Regions from separate parts of the Pseudoclavibacter sp. CFCC 13611 genome, predicted to be linked through region 2. Evidence: riboswitches for the same ligand, from Rfam matches in the RefSeq annotation. Region 2 holds a riboswitch; each other region holds the start of a gene.

Region 1 (5,044 bases), on a different contig from region 2:
CCTCGAACTCATCGAGGCCACTGCTCGTGCCCGCCCCGGCACACCGGACAACGCGCCTCTGCTCGGCCGAGTCGCCGACGGGCTGCTCGCCAACACCGGCACCCACCGCCATGGCATCCTGCTCAGCGCTCAGAACGCCGTCGTGATCTCCGATCTCGTCGACGGCACCGCCGCAGCATCCGACTGGCAGGCGTTCGACCCCTGGCGCTTCTCGTCAGACGATCGATCCGAGACCCCCACAGGAGCATCCGCATGACACAGATCATTCTGAACGGCGAGGCCGTCGAGACCGAGGCCGACTCGGTGCTCGCCCTCGTGGCCGAACGAACCGGCACCCCGCTCGCCGCCGACGGCCGACCCGCCGACGGCTCGCGGCTCGGCGTCGCGGTGGCCGTCGACGAGACGATCGTGCCGCGCGGCCGCTGGGCGCAGACGGTGCTCACACCGCAGGCCCGCATCGAACTCGTGACCGCGAAACAAGGAGGCTGAGATGGCTGACCACGACGATGACGATCTCTTCGAGGTCGCAGGGCGATCGTACCGTTCGCGGCTGATCATGGGCACCGGCGGCGCACCCAGCCTCGACGGGCTGGAACAGGCACTGCTGGCCAGCGGCACCGAGCTGACGACGGTCGCGATGCGACGGCACACCCCTTCGGCTGGGCCGAGCCTGTTCGACATCCTGCGGCGCAACGACATCGAGGTGCTGCCCAACACGGCCGGCTGCTTCACCGCGCGTGAGGCCGTTCTCACCGCTCAGCTTGCGCGCGAGGCGCTCGAGACGAACCTGGTGAAGCTCGAGGTCATCGCCGACGACCAGACGCTGCTGCCCGACGGGCTCGAACTCGCCGACGCCACCGAGCAGCTGGTCAACGACGGGTTCGACGTCATGGTCTACACCAACGACGACCCGATTCTGGCGCGCCATCTCGAGCAGGCCGGTGCCGCGGCGATCATGCCGCTCGGGGCGCCGATCGGCACCGGGCTGGGAATTCTGAACCCGCACAACATCGCGGCGATCACCGCGAACGCCGGAGTACCCGTGGTGCTCGACGCCGGCGTGGGCACGGCCAGCGATGCGGCTCTCGCCATGGAGCTCGGGTGCGACGCGGTGCTGCTCGCCACGGCGGTGACGCGAGCGGAGCATCCGGCGGTCATGGCGCGCGCATTCCGGCACGCGGTCGTGGCTGGGCGGCTCGCCGCTCTCGGCGGGCGCATTCCGAAGAGGGCGGACGCACTGGCGTCGTCTCCTGTCGAAGGCCGGCCCGACCTGTGAGTGGCGTCGATCACATCGCATCGTTCGTCGAGAGGCTCCAGTCTCTCGACGAGCTGCCCGGGCTCACCGACGACGAGCGACGCAGGTACTCCCGCCAGCTCATTCTGCCCGGGGCAGGCGAGGCAGCGCAGCGTCGGCTGAAGGCCGCCCGTGTGCTGGTCATCGGCGCAGGCGGTCTCGGATCGCCGGTGCTGGAGTATCTGGCAGCGGCCGGCGTGGGCACGATCGGTGTCGTCGACGACGACCGGGTCGACGAGTCGAATCTGCAGCGGCAGGTCATTCACGGCGTCGACCGCATCGGCGAGCTCAAAGTGACCTCGGCGGCGCAGACGGTGGCGCGCATCAATCCGCTGGTGAACCTCGAGGCTCATGCCGTGCGGCTTGACCGAGACAATGCGCTGCGCCTGTTCGCCGAGTACGACCTCGTCGTCGACGGTGCCGACAACTTCGCCACCCGCTACCTTGTGGCAGACGCGGCAGAGATCACCGGACGACCGGTGGTCTGGGGATCGATTCTGCGCTATGAGGGACAGGTCAGTGTCTTCGGCATCGACGCGGGCTACCGCGACCTCTTTCCTGAGCCGCCAGAGCCCGGCGAGGTGCCCTCCTGCGCCGAAGGGGGAGTCTTCGGTGTGCTGCCGGGCATGATCGGAACGGTGATGGCCGGTGAGGCGATCAAGCTCATCACCGGCATCGGCGAGCCTCTGGTCAACCGTGTGCAGGTGCTGGACGCGGCAGCGGGCCGATGGCGCGAGCTGCGACTGACGGCCGACCCCGACCGGGCCAGGGTGCACGATCTCGAGGCCGACTACGTCGAGCTCTGCGGCACGCCGGGCACGGCACAGGGAACCAGTGTGACGGCTCTCGATCTGCAGTCGCTGCTGCAGCGACGAGCCGCCGGCGAGATCGACTTCGATCTCATCGATGTGCGAGAACCGGACGAGTTCGACCTCGTGCACATTCCGGGCGCGCGGCTGCTGCCGTTGGCCCGGCTGCAGCACGAGATCCGTGCCCGGGCCTTCGACGTCCCGGCCGGACGCGAGGTCATTCTGGTCTGTAAGACGGGTGCGCGCTCGACGCAGGCGCTCGAAATGCTGCGTGACTCCGGACGCACCAACGTGCGACAGGTGGTGGGCGGCACGATGGGCTGGGTGCAGACGGTCGATCCCTCGCTGCCGCGCTACTGAACCATCTCTGCGCGACTGGCTCGGCGTCGAGCGTCAGCGCAGGTCGACGAAGTGATCGACCGGGCCGTGACCCTGCCCGACGTGCAGAGCGTCGGCGCTGCGCAGCGCCCGGGTGAGCCAGGCCTTGACCGTGATCAGCGCGGTGGGCCAGTCGTCGCCTGCGGCGAGGCGAGTCGCCATGGCCGAAGAGAGCGTGCATCCGGTTCCGTGCGTGCACTCGGTGTCGACGCGCGGAGCGTCGGCTTCGAAGAGCCCGTCGGGCACGGGCGACCCCTCAGGGGCAGACCGGGCGTCGACAAGCGCGTCGTGCACGCGATCGCCGACCAAATGGCCGCCTTTGACGAGCACCACGGTATCGCAGCGTGCGCTGACGAGTCGGGCCTGAGCCACGGCATCCGCCCACGTCTGTGCCTCAGACGCGTCGGCGAGCACCGCGAGCTCAGGAACGTTGGGGGTGATCAGATCGGCACTGCGGCAGAGATCTCGCACGGCCGCCTCGGCGTCTTCGGCGAGCAGGCGGTCGCCGCTGGTGGCCACCATCACCGGGTCGAGCACCACGATCGGCGGCCGCACCTCGTCAAGCCAGGCCTTCACCGTCGTGACGGTGTCGGCGTCGGCCAGCATGCCGATCTTCACGCCGTCGATCTCCACGTCGTCAGACACAGCCTCCAGCTGCTCGCGCAGAAAAGAGACCGGCGGCAGGTGCACCGAGCGCACGCCCCGGGTGTTCTGCGCCACGAGCGCGGTGACGACCGCCATGGCGTAGCCGCCCATCGCCGAGATCGATTTCAGATCGGCCTGCACCCCGGCGCCGCCGGTGGGGTCGGTGCCTGCGATGCTGAGGATGCGCGGCACGCGGATGCTCTTCGGGCGTGATGCGGCATGGTTGACGGTCATTTGGACGATCCCTTCGCTCGTGCTGACGAGAGCAGGTTCGACGGGTCTCTTCTCAGCCCTCGTTCGGGGCACCCCGTGTCACACGCCCAGAGTATACGCCTGCGACCCCCGAGGGTCAGTCTCAGCGAGCGTCGGCGCCGACCCGCGTCTGCACCTCGTGCAGCACCTCGAGCAGGGCCTCGACCGGCTGCGCACCGGAGGCGCCGAAGCGATCGTTGAACAGGAAGAATGGCACTGATGAGATGCCGAGTTCGGCGGCGCGTCTTTCGTCGGCCTGCACCTCGCCCGTATGCGAATGCGTGCTCAGCTCGCGACTGATCGATGCGACATCGAGGCCCTGCTCACCGGCGATCTCCTCGAGCGTCTCGAGACGACCGATGTGGCGGCCCTCGCTGAAGTGGGCGTGAAACAGCGCCAGTGCGACTTCGCGTTCCCGGTGGTCGAGACGGGCCGCGTGCAGCAGCTCGTGGGCAAGACCGGTGTTCGACTGCTGCAGCACGTCGAAGTGGAAGTCGAGCCCGGCGTCGGTGGCGGCCACGGTCACTCGGTCGAGCTCGGTTTGGGCCTGAGACACCGTGATGCCCTTGATGTCGGCCAGATGCTGCGCCGCGCTGCGGGCGTCTGCGTCATCTGCATCGGGGTTGAGTTCGTAGCTGCGCAGACCGAGCAGCACACGGTTCTCAGGCCGCTCTTCGCTGAAGCGCTGCACCGCCGCGAGCAGATTGCTCAGTCCGATGTAGCTCCACGGGCAGGCGAGGTCGATCCAAGTCTCGACGCGGAGCGCAGGCGCTCCGTCTGACGACGACTGCTGAGCGGGCGCGGGGGAGTCTGGCATGTTCGGTCTCTCATCCATCTGAAAAGGGTGACTCCATGCTAGCGAGAGGTGCGTGCGCGCTCACGACGACCGGCCGGGCGGTGCGACCCCAGACGAGCCGGCGGGTGTCAGACCCGACCGCGACCGGAGAGCTCCGGAGGCAGGAACTTCGGCGTGAAGTGCCACAGCAGCCAGGCTCCGACGACGCCCAGACCGGCCATGACCGCGGCAGAGGCCGCGATCCCGGCGGCGGCGGCGAGGCCGGAGAGAATCAGCGGCGAACTCGCGCTGCCGGCGTCTGCGACCAGACGCCAGGCTCCCAGAAACGCCGCTGGGTGGTGCTCCGGCGCCAGATCCGCGCCCATGGTCATGATGATGCCGGATCCGAGGCCGTTGGCCAGAGACATCAGGCTCGCCGTGACGAGCAGCCCCCACGGCCCGTGCACCGGCAGCAGCGCGAGGTGTGTCACCGCAAGACCGAGCAGCGTCGGCAGCACGACCCAGAGCCGCCCGAAGCGATCCATGAGCTGGCCCGACACGTAGAAGAGTGCGAGGTCGAGGGCACCTGCGATGCCCATGATCAGCGCGATGGTCTCGGTGTCTGCGCCGATGTGCGTGCCCCAGAGCGGCAGAATGACCTGGCGGCTGGATCGCAGCAGCTGCACTGCGGCGATTCCCAGCCCCATGGTCGCGAGCACGCGTCGCGAGCTGACGAGGGTCTGCCACAGCGATGGGGCGGATGCCGTGGGGTCGGAGGCGTGGGCATCGTGCGGCTGGTCTGTGGCCGGCACGTCAGACGTGGATGCCCCGGTGGGAAGGCCAGCTCGCAGCAGTGCCTCAGGGTCGGGCATCAGCACCAGCAGCACGGCG
Region 2 (5,044 bases):
GTGCGTCGGCGGGCACCACCTGCACGCCGAGCGCGACCTGAACCACGCAGACCGAGGCCATCGCGATCGCAGCCGGCACGGTACGGGTGCGCCGCCAGATCAGCGGCAGCGTGACGAGCACTGAGAAGAGAAAGCCTGTCCAGGTGTCGTTCTGCCAGTTCGTGTGGTCGAAGGTGCTGCCAATGCCCACCAGGGCGAAGGGCAGAACCAGAATCGCAGAGAGTGCGGCGACCAACAGTGTGTCGACCAGCTGCACATGGCTCGCGAACCAGTGCAGCACGCGACCGACCATCCCTCGGCGCGGGCGATGGGCGAACGCCGTCGTCGCTGTCAGCGGTGCTGCTGCCGGCGGCGTTGCGCCTGCTGGTACTGCATCTGCTGTTGCCGCTGTTGCCGCTGTTGCGCTCACTGCTCGTGCTGCTGCCTCTGAAGACACTGCTGGAGCATTCTCGACGGGCGCTGCAACCAGAACGACTGGTGTCGGCTGGGCTTCAGCGCTCGAAGTTGTCGGTCTGCTCACACTCCCAACTGTAGGGTGCGCCCGCTGGTCCGGGGTCATCCCGCAGAAGGATGTTTCCCTGACGCACCTGTCCTTGCCGCTGCACCTGTCCTTGTCTTGTCACCTCTGCCCGCCCGTCTTGTTTTCTTGTACCCAGTCTTGGGATTTGCCGTTCGCTCCCGACCGAGGCATGGGAACTGTCGTGCAGAAGCATCGAGTCATGCCATTTGGCATGTCTGGACGCCATGGGGCGTCATTTGCGGCGACTGGCTGTAGTTGGCCGGCCTGGGATGGAGGTGTCGTGCACGAGAGGGTGTGCGGGCGGCCGCGAGTGCATAGAAGCCGTTGAATGGTGTGGATGCTCAGACATGAGTGTGTAGAAGTGGCGGGCATCGTTTGCTGATGGTCGCGGGTTTTGTACTTTCGTTGATCGGATGCCGTGGGGCGGCATTTGATATGTCAGGATTCAGCGGGGAGGGGAGAGGAAGGAGTGTCAGAACTCGGCAGAACTGATTCAGACCTCCCAGCACCGTTGCAGAACCAGCCAGTACCGATGCAGAGCCGGCGAAACTCAACCGGAACCAGGGCAGAACCGGCGCAGAGTGGACGCAGGCGCACATCGGTGCTACTGTTATCTCTTGTGCCGCGGGGTGGAGCAGTTCGGTAGCTCGCCGGGCTCATAACCCGGAGGTCGTTGGTTCAAATCCAGCCCCCGCAACAGATGCGCCGACGCGGTGCGAAGAAGGTCGGAAACCCAATTGGGCTTCCGACCTTCTGCATTTCTCGGCCGAGGCCCTACCTGCCAGCACTCACAGAGTCCGGCTGGCTGACACTCATCGGGCCCGACCTGCCAGCATTCACAAAGTCTGGCGGGCTCACACTCATCGGGGCTGGCCGGCCAGCGCTCACCGGCTGGTACTCACCAGCCCCCCATGCACCAGAGCCCACCAGCCTGCAGGTCACCGCAGCTCGTACGACTGATCGAAGAAGTCGAGCTCAAGCTGCACCGTGCGTCCGAAGAACTCCCGAGCCTCGCAGGCATGAGCCGGGCCGACACGATCGAGTTCGCTGCGCAGAAACTCGACCAGCTGTCTGAACGGCGGGTTGTCGTGCAGCGTGATCCACTCTGCGTGCACGAAGCTTGCGGGTGCCTGCTCGGGTGCGCGCATCGCCCAGCTCAGGTACGACCATTCCGACACCAGCAGCACCGAGAGAATGATGGTGTAGTTCCGGGTGTCGGCGGCATCGCGAAAGACCCGTTTGAATCCGGCAGTGGCAGCCGTGTCCGGAATCTTCGCGCGGTCGGCCTCGCTCACCCCGAACTTCGCGAAGCAGCGCAGAAAGTACGTGCTCTCGTCGCCCGCCACGTCGCCGGCGAATGCTGCGAGCCGCAGTCGAGCATCCAACCTGTCGGCGCTCGCCACAGCCGCCCCGATCAGAGCCAGAAAGCCGTCGAGAAAGCGGTGATCCTGAATCAGATACCGGCACATCACCGAGTCGTCGATCGAACCGTCGAACAGCTCCGAGACGAAGCGGTGCCCGACGACCGCCTGCCAGTTGGCTGCATTGTCGTCGCGCAGCGAGTCGGTGAAGCGTTCGCCGGCGGATGCTCCGCTCGCGCGGGCAGCAGACGTCTCGTTGTGATCGGGCGTGGTGATTGCGTGCATAAGGGACTCCCATTCTTCCTTCGCCGGCATGACCCGGACAGGTTCGACGGTCGCAGGCGTCGGCAGCCCGATCTCAGCCCCGTGACCGGGGCACCCGTGTGGTACTGACGAGCGTAGCAGCAGGCGCAGGGCGCCTCGATTACGCTGGCAGAACACCCCGAGAGAAAGACCGCACATGACAGACACAGACCACACCGACGGGTTCAGCGCGAGCGAGCGTGCGGCGATGCGTCAGCGCGCCGAAGAGCTGCGCTCGATCAGCGGCGTCAAAGGCGCGGCGAAGCGGGCGCGCGAATACGAGGCGTGCGTCGCGGCGATCGAAGCACTCGACGGGCTCGACGCGGTGATCGCGCAGCGTCTGCACGTGATCGTGGCCGACGAGGCTCCGCATCTCGAAGCCAAGACCTGGTACGGGTTCCCGTCGTACGCCAGTGACGGCAAAGTCATCGTGTTCCTGCAGCCGTCGTCCAAGTTCGACACTCGGTATGCGACGCTCGGCTTCAGCGAAGACGCGCAGCTCGACGACGGTGCGATCTGGCCGACCTCGTTCGCCCTTGCGGCCTGGAACGACGCGGTGGATGCTCAGGTGCGTGCGCTGGTGCGTCGCGCTGCGGGAGCATCTGAGTAGACTGTCCGCGTGAACTACCGAGAGATGTATGCACAGCGCGAGGAGGTCGTCGGCGAAGCACTCGCCGACGACGATTAGCGCGGATGCTCCCACCGTGCCTGACATCCGGCCAGGCGCGGCGGTCGAGCGACCCTGATCACTCACTCACCATTTCTCCCGGCGAAGCGGCGTCTCTGCGATGCCGCGCGCCGTGAAAGGCATACTCATGCAGACTCTCACCGAATCCTTCATCCGCTCTTCGTTCGTCAACGCCTCACGGCGAGAGACGAAAGAGCTCACATTTCGCGACGACTTCGCCGCACTCACGGAAGAAGACTGGCAGCAGCTCGACTACCTGGGCTGGCGCGACCCGAAGTATGCGCGACGCGCCTATGTCGTGCTGCCGCGCCTCGACGGCGACCCGGTCGGCGTGCTGCTGACGCGTGCCGCGGCCGCCCCTCGCACACCGACCATGTGCCATTGGTGCCGTGACGTGCGGCTGCCGAACCCGGTCGTGCTCTGGAGCGCGAAGCGCGCCGGGGCCGCGGGGCGCCGTGGCGACACCGTCGGCACCTTGATCTGCGACGACTTTCAGTGCTCGCACAACGTGCGCAACGACCCGCCGGCGTTCTACAAGGGATACGACGTGCTCGCCGCGCGTCAGCAGCGTATCGACGACCTGCGCACACGGGTCGCAGGCTTCGCCGAGTCTCTGCTCGGCGCCGCCTGAGCTCAGCCCAGCGTGGTGACGAACGGAGTGTCTCCCGGGTCTTCGTCTCGGGAGGCACTCGCCGCGTCTCCGCGCTGACCGCCTGCGCCCGTCTGCCCCTGGGGCTTGTGCAGCGTGGCGCCGACGACGGGTCCTATGATCACGGAGAGCAGCCCGCCGCCGATCAGCGCGGCTGCCAGACCGCTGCCGATGATCTGCTGCGAGACGGCCAGTGTGGACGCGGCGACGATGATCGGCAGTGCGGTGCCGGTGTAAGCAGCCAGTGCAAACCGTGACCGGGCCGAGGAGCCTCGTGCGGCGGTGAGCATTCCGGGCAGGCCGCGCACGACGAACAGCGCGAGCGCCGAACCCACAGTGATGAGCAGAAGAATCGGCGACGCGAACAGCGCCTGCAGATCGAAGCCGAGGCCGGCGTTGATGAAGAAGATCGGCACGAGCAGCCCGAAGCCGATGCCCTGCAGTTTCGATTCGACGAACGCGGCATCCTCATGCGGGGCGTCCGAGAGCAGCACGCGCAGCACCATGCCCGCAGTGAACGCGCCCAGCAGGGTGTCGATGCCCAACAGCAGATCGAGGGCTATCAGGACGCCCATGATCATGATCACAAGGCGCAGGGCGAACTGGCTGCTGGTGTGCTGGGTCTCGCGGATGAACCGGTGGAGTCGAGCATGCGGGATGCGATTCGCCAGCCACAGCAGAAACACGGCGATCACGGCGAAGATGACGAGTACGAGCAGGGACGTGCTCAGCGTGCGCCCCGAGAGCAGCAGCGACATCATGATCAGCGGCAGAAACTCGCCGACCGCACCGTTGGCCACGACCGACGTCGCGAAGGGTGACCCCAGATCGCCCGCATCCTTCAGAATGGGCAGCAGCATGCCCACGGCGGTCGACGACAGCGCGATCGCGATGACCGGGGCGACGGCGGCTCCGGCCGCCACCGAGCCGAGGGCGAAGAGCACGGCGAAAGAGATCACCCAGGCACCTGCCGCTCGTCGCAGCGGTCGGCCGGTGATCGCGCGCACGTCGATCTCGGTGCCGGCGAGCAGAAACAGAAAGGCGCCGCCGAGTTCGGAGAGCACCGAGATCATCTCGTTCGGCTGAATGAGCCCGAGCACCGCAGGCCCGGCGATCACGCCCAGCACGATCTCGATCGCGGGCAGAGGCACTGGTGCGATCCGTCCGATGAAGCGGGTGATGAGCGTCGCGACCACGGCAAGAATGGGGAGCAGGGCGATGCTGAGCGTGAGATGCTGCACGACTCTCAGTCTATGCACAGCAGGCGAGGCAGCCTGGGTGAGCATCCGTCAGCCCTGCCTGACACAATGAAGGCAGTACGGCTTTCGCAACGAGAGGAACCTCATGACCCGTTTCGAAGAGTTCAAGGTCACCGGCGGGCAGCTGCTCGATCAGGTGAAGCAGCTGCTGCACGAGGGCAACGTGCGTTCGATCGCTGTGAAGAGCAAAGAGGGCCGTGTCATCGTGCAGTTCCCGCTGACGCTCGGCGTCGTCGGCGTCGCGCTCGCCCCAGTGCTCGCGGC
Region 3 (5,044 bases), 740 kb from region 2:
CACGTCGCGGGCCGGCAGAACCGGGTCGATCCAGCCCATGCCGCGCCAAACGGACTGCGACAGCGCGGTGCCGTGCAGCATGATGACTGGAGCCAGGTCGGTCGCTGCCGTCGCGCTGAAACGGCGGCAGCGCAGTTCGACGCCGTCGAGCGATGAGTGCACGGTGAACGACTGCATGTGTGGAGAGTACCTCATGCGCTCGATCGGCCTTCGGCGGGTCGATATATCATCTCGTGGTTCCGAGGTGAGCCGCTCGCGCTCGGCTTAGACTGCAGACATGAGCACGAACCGAGAGAAGGATCCCGGGCGAAGGGCCCGGAAGGAAGCTGGGCTCGATGCTGATCTCGAACAGATCTGGCAGGATGAGTCCCCGATGACTGCACAGAGCACCGACTTCGCCGACCAAGTCGACGGAGAGCTCGGCACGCGTCGTCGCGCTGGATCGAAGCACAACGATTCGGCTGCCGTCTCTGAGAGCTGACCTGAACTCTCACACCGGTGGTGGTGTCTCACAGCGTGGATGCCGCCACCGGTTCTCTGCGCCCGGCCCCGCTCAGTCGCGTTTGGCGATGGGGGCGTAGCGTGCTCCGGTGACGCTGCAGAGGTCGTCTGGCGTCAGCTCGACGTCAAGCCCACGCTGACCGCCGGAGACCAGCATGGTCTCGATGGAGCGGGCGCCCTCGTCGACGAAGATGGGCAGGCGACTCTTCTGCCCGAGCGGACTGATGCCGCCGACCACATAGCCGGTGCGGCGCTGCGCCAGCTGAGGATCGGCCATGTGGCACCGCTTGACTCCCAACGCGTGCGCCATGGCCTTGAGATCGAGTCGCGCATCCAGGCTCACGACGCCCACGGCGAGATCCTGACTGCGCGATGCAGCACCGTCGATCTCGACGACCAGCGTCTTGAAGATGCGGTCGGCCGGCAGGTCGAGCTTGTCGACGGCTTCGTCACCGAAGTGTCGGTCATCGGGGTCATGCTCGAAGCCGTGCAGCTGATAGGCCACCCCGGCACGGTCGAGGGCACGGGTCGCCGGCGTGGCCGACCCGTGCCCTCTGTGCGCTGCCATCTGTGTCGATCTCTTTCGCGTGTTTCAGCCGGCGATCGACGCCTGGTAGATGCTCTCGATGGCGGCGTCGAGCGTCTGGTTGAACTCGTCGTCGCTCTGCTGCGCCGTGAGACCCTCGGTGAGGGCGCGGCTGAAGCTGGCGATGACTCCCGGATTCTTGGCCAGCAGCGCGTTGGCCTCGTCTCGGCTGTAGCCACCTGAGAGGGCGACGACGCGCACGACGCGGTCGTGGTCGACGAGAGCGGAGTAGAAGCCGGCCTCGGTGGGCAGTGAGAGCTTGAGGGTCACGTTGCGCCCCTCGGGCAGCGCATCGAGGTGCTGCAGAATCTGATCGCGCAGAATCGACTCGGAATCGGCCTTGTCTGCTGCAGTGATGTCGACCTCGGGCTCGATGATCGGCACGAGCCCGGCGTCGAGCACCTGATCGGCCAGCTCGAACTGCTGGTCGACGACGGCGATGATGCCCGACTCGTTGGCCTGTTTGATCAGCGAGCGCTCTTTCGTGCCGAAGACCTCGTTCGCGTTCGCCTTGTCGAGCTGCTGCTGCAGCGTCGGGATCGGCTTGAGCACCTGCACGCCGTCTTTGAGCTCGGCGAGCCCTTTGTCGATCTTCAGGAACGGCACGATGCCCAGCTCGTTCCAGAGATACTTCGCGCTCGGGGCCCCGTTGATCTCACGGTCGACCGTCTGCTCGAAGAGAATCGCGCCGAGCACACGCTCGCTGGTGAAAGCAGGGCTGGTGATGATGCGAGTGCGCAGCTCGTGAATGAGGTCGAACATCTCGGTCTCATTGCGGTACTGCGATTCGTCCACTCCGTAGAGACGCAGCGCCTTGGGCGTGCTGCCTCCGGACTGATCGAGCGCGGCCAGGAAGCCGGCACCGGTCGAGAACCGCTCGTACTGTGCATCGAACACTGATGACATGGTCACCGCTTTCTTTGTTTGGTCAGCAGGGTGCCGTCGTGCGACACGACGAACATTATCTCACGCTGTGGCGAGCTCGGGCAGCGCTGAGCGCAGCTCGCGAGCGGCGGCCTCGGGGTCGTCGGCCTGGGTGATCGCACGTACGACCACGATGCGGTTCGCCCCGGCGTCGAGCACCTGCTCCAGGGTCTCGGCGTTGACGCCGCCGATGGCGAACCATGGCTTGGCATCGCCACGGCTCTGCGTATGCACCTGTCGTACGGCGTCGAGGGTGACCGGGGCCCGACCCGGTTTCGTGGGAGTGCGCCAGACCGGCCCGATGCAGTAATAGTCAGGATCGCCCAGACGCGCCTGCTCGGCCTGCACTCGGGAATGCGTCGACAGGCCGACGAGCGTGCCCTCCGGCAGCAGCGAACGAGCGTCGGCGACGCTGAGGTCGCGCTGCCCGACGTGCAGGATGTCGGCGCCGGTCAGCGTGGCGACGTCGGCTCGGTCGTTGGCGGCGAAGAGTCGCCCATGTCGGCGCGCCGCAGCCGCGAGCAGCTCGAAGTACTCCAGCTCATCACCAGCGTCGAGATGCTTGTCGCGCAGCTGAATGATGTCGACGCCTCCGCGGTAGGCGGCGTCCACGAACTCGTCGAAGTCTCCGGTGCCCAGTCTGGCGTCGGTGCACAGATACAGCTGCGCCTGCTGCAGCATGCTCAGTCGCCATTCTCGGGTGCGAGGTGTGGCGTGCGGGTCGGTGGAGCGGTCAGCGTGCTGAGACTTGACGATCATGCGTCCAGTGTACGAACCGGGCGGTACAATTGCCCCACATGAGCACGGGAGCCGAGAACTCGGCTGAGAGTGCGCGCGATTCACCAGGCCGAAACAGGCCGGTGATCGTGTGCAGACCGTCGACCTGATCCGGATCATACCGGCGTAGGAAGCGAGCAGAATGAACAAGCATGTCATCGTCATCGGTGCCGGCGTCGTCGGCCTGGCGACCGCGTGGCGACTGCATCAGCGCGGTCACGCGGTGACGATCGTCGATCCGGCGCCCGCTTCGGGCGCGAGTCATGCGGCGGCCGGGATGCTCGCCGCCGTGAGTGAGTACGCCTTCGAAGAAGAGAGTCTGCTCGCGCTCTCCGTGCCGGCCGCGCGTCTCTACCCGCAGATCGTCGCCGAGCTGGACCAGGCGACGGTGGTCGGCACCGGCTACCGGTCGACGCCGACCATCGTCGCCACCGCCGACGCCGCCGATCGCGAGCTGCTGCGAAGCCTGCGCGCCCAGCAGCTCGAACTCGGGCTCGACGTGCAGGATCTCACCTCACGAGAGGCCCGTGCGCTTGAGCCGCTGCTCGGCCCGGGCATCAGCGGGGCGTTCCTGGCCCGCGACGACCACCAGATCACCCCGCGACGCCTCGCCGGGGCCTATATATCGGCCCTCGAAGTGTGCGACGACGTGCATGTGGTGCCGGAACGCGCCGTGGAGCTTCTCTGGCGAGACGAGCGGGTGATCGGCGTTCGCCTCGAACCGAGCGAACGTCGAGAAGGGCCAGTCACCCATCGCTTCGACGAACAGCCCGCGTGGCCGTCGAGCGAGGTCGTGGCCGACGTGCCGCCGGCGAGCCCGACCCCGAGCGTGTCGGCGCAACAGGTCATCGAGGCAGACGAAGTCGTGGTGGCCAACGGTTTGGAGAGCCCGAGGCTCGGCGGCCTGCCGCGAGGTCTGGTCTGGCCGATCCGCCCGGTGCACGGCGACGTGCTGCGTCTGCGCACTCCGGAGCAGCTGCGCCCGCTCACCACCCACACGATCCGCGGCCTCGTCCACGGCCGCAGCGTCTACATCGTGCCGCGCGAAGACGGAACGGTCGTGATCGGGGCGACCGAACGCGAAGACGCTCGAGACGCCGTGCTCGCAGGCAGCGTGCTGCAGCTGCTTCGCGACGCCCACGAGCTGCTGCCGGCGGTCGACGACCTCGAACTCATCGAGGCCACTGCTCGTGCCCGCCCCGGCACACCGGACAACGCGCCTCTGCTCGGCCGAGTCGCCGACGGGCTGCTCGCCAACACCGGCACCCACCGCCATGGCATCCTGCTCAGCGCTCAGAACGCCGTCGTGATCTCCGATCTCGTCGACGGCACCGCCGCAGCATCCGACTGGCAGGCGTTCGACCCCTGGCGCTTCTCGTCAGACGATCGATCCGAGACCCCCACAGGAGCATCCGCATGACACAGATCATTCTGAACGGCGAGGCCGTCGAGACCGAGGCCGACTCGGTGCTCGCCCTCGTGGCCGAACGAACCGGCACCCCGCTCGCCGCCGACGGCCGACCCGCCGACGGCTCGCGGCTCGGCGTCGCGGTGGCCGTCGACGAGACGATCGTGCCGCGCGGCCGCTGGGCGCAGACGGTGCTCACACCGCAGGCCCGCATCGAACTCGTGACCGCGAAACAAGGAGGCTGAGATGGCTGACCACGACGATGACGATCTCTTCGAGGTCGCAGGGCGATCGTACCGTTCGCGGCTGATCATGGGCACCGGCGGCGCACCCAGCCTCGACGGGCTGGAACAGGCACTGCTGGCCAGCGGCACCGAGCTGACGACGGTCGCGATGCGACGGCACACCCCTTCGGCTGGGCCGAGCCTGTTCGACATCCTGCGGCGCAACGACATCGAGGTGCTGCCCAACACGGCCGGCTGCTTCACCGCGCGTGAGGCCGTTCTCACCGCTCAGCTTGCGCGCGAGGCGCTCGAGACGAACCTGGTGAAGCTCGAGGTCATCGCCGACGACCAGACGCTGCTGCCCGACGGGCTCGAACTCGCCGACGCCACCGAGCAGCTGGTCAACGACGGGTTCGACGTCATGGTCTACACCAACGACGACCCGATTCTGGCGCGCCATCTCGAGCAGGCCGGTGCCGCGGCGATCATGCCGCTCGGGGCGCCGATCGGCACCGGGCTGGGAATTCTGAACCCGCACAACATCGCGGCGATCACCGCGAACGCCGGAGTACCCGTGGTGCTCGACGCCGGCGTGGGCACGGCCAGCGATGCGGCTCTCGCCAT

What was found. A riboswitch is a leader RNA that binds a small molecule or an ion and turns the genes downstream of it on or off. The one in region 2 is predicted to bind thiamine pyrophosphate.
Region 1: it holds a riboswitch for thiamine pyrophosphate, as region 2 does, so the genes downstream of both, thiD (bifunctional hydroxymethylpyrimidine kinase/phosphomethylpyrimidine kinase) here and F8O08_RS04865 (TenA family protein) in region 2, are expected to answer to the same signal.
Region 3: it holds a riboswitch for thiamine pyrophosphate, as region 2 does, so the genes downstream of both, F8O08_RS08220 (FAD-dependent oxidoreductase) here and F8O08_RS04865 (TenA family protein) in region 2, are expected to answer to the same signal.

The regions. Positions count from the first base shown of each region.
Region 1 covers NZ_WBKE01000001.1:930,514-935,557, forward strand. Annotated here, with positions in the region: gene F8O08_RS04060 (FAD-dependent oxidoreductase) at 1-256, shown strand, start outside; gene thiS (sulfur carrier protein ThiS) at 253-489, shown strand; gene F8O08_RS04070 (thiazole synthase) at 491-1,276, shown strand; gene moeB (molybdopterin-synthase adenylyltransferase MoeB) at 1,273-2,463, shown strand; gene thiD (bifunctional hydroxymethylpyrimidine kinase/phosphomethylpyrimidine kinase) at 2,497-3,360, opposite strand; TPP riboswitch at 3,351-3,446, opposite strand; gene F8O08_RS04085 (DsbA family protein) at 3,482-4,195, opposite strand; gene F8O08_RS04090 (MFS transporter) at 4,303-5,044, opposite strand, start outside.
Region 2 covers NZ_WBKE01000002.1:116,620-121,663, forward strand. Annotated here, with positions in the region: gene F8O08_RS04855 (sensor histidine kinase) at 1-280, opposite strand, end outside; tRNA gene F8O08_RS04860 (tRNA-Met) at 1,144-1,217, shown strand; gene F8O08_RS04865 (TenA family protein) at 1,459-2,166, opposite strand; TPP riboswitch at 2,163-2,274, opposite strand; gene F8O08_RS04870 (hypothetical protein) at 2,342-2,794, shown strand; gene F8O08_RS04875 (FBP domain-containing protein) at 3,000-3,503, shown strand; gene F8O08_RS04880 (cation:proton antiporter) at 3,506-4,762, opposite strand; gene F8O08_RS04885 (DUF4342 domain-containing protein) at 4,866-5,044, shown strand, end outside.
Region 3 covers NZ_WBKE01000002.1:858,778-863,821, reverse strand. Annotated here, with positions in the region: gene F8O08_RS08240 (alpha/beta fold hydrolase) at 1-177, opposite strand, end outside; gene ybaK (Cys-tRNA(Pro) deacylase) at 554-1,069, opposite strand; gene F8O08_RS08230 (fructose bisphosphate aldolase) at 1,094-1,993, opposite strand; gene thiE (thiamine phosphate synthase) at 2,054-2,692, opposite strand; TPP riboswitch at 2,805-2,938, shown strand; gene F8O08_RS08220 (FAD-dependent oxidoreductase) at 2,931-4,208, shown strand; gene thiS (sulfur carrier protein ThiS) at 4,205-4,441, shown strand; gene F8O08_RS08210 (thiazole synthase) at 4,443-5,044, shown strand, end outside.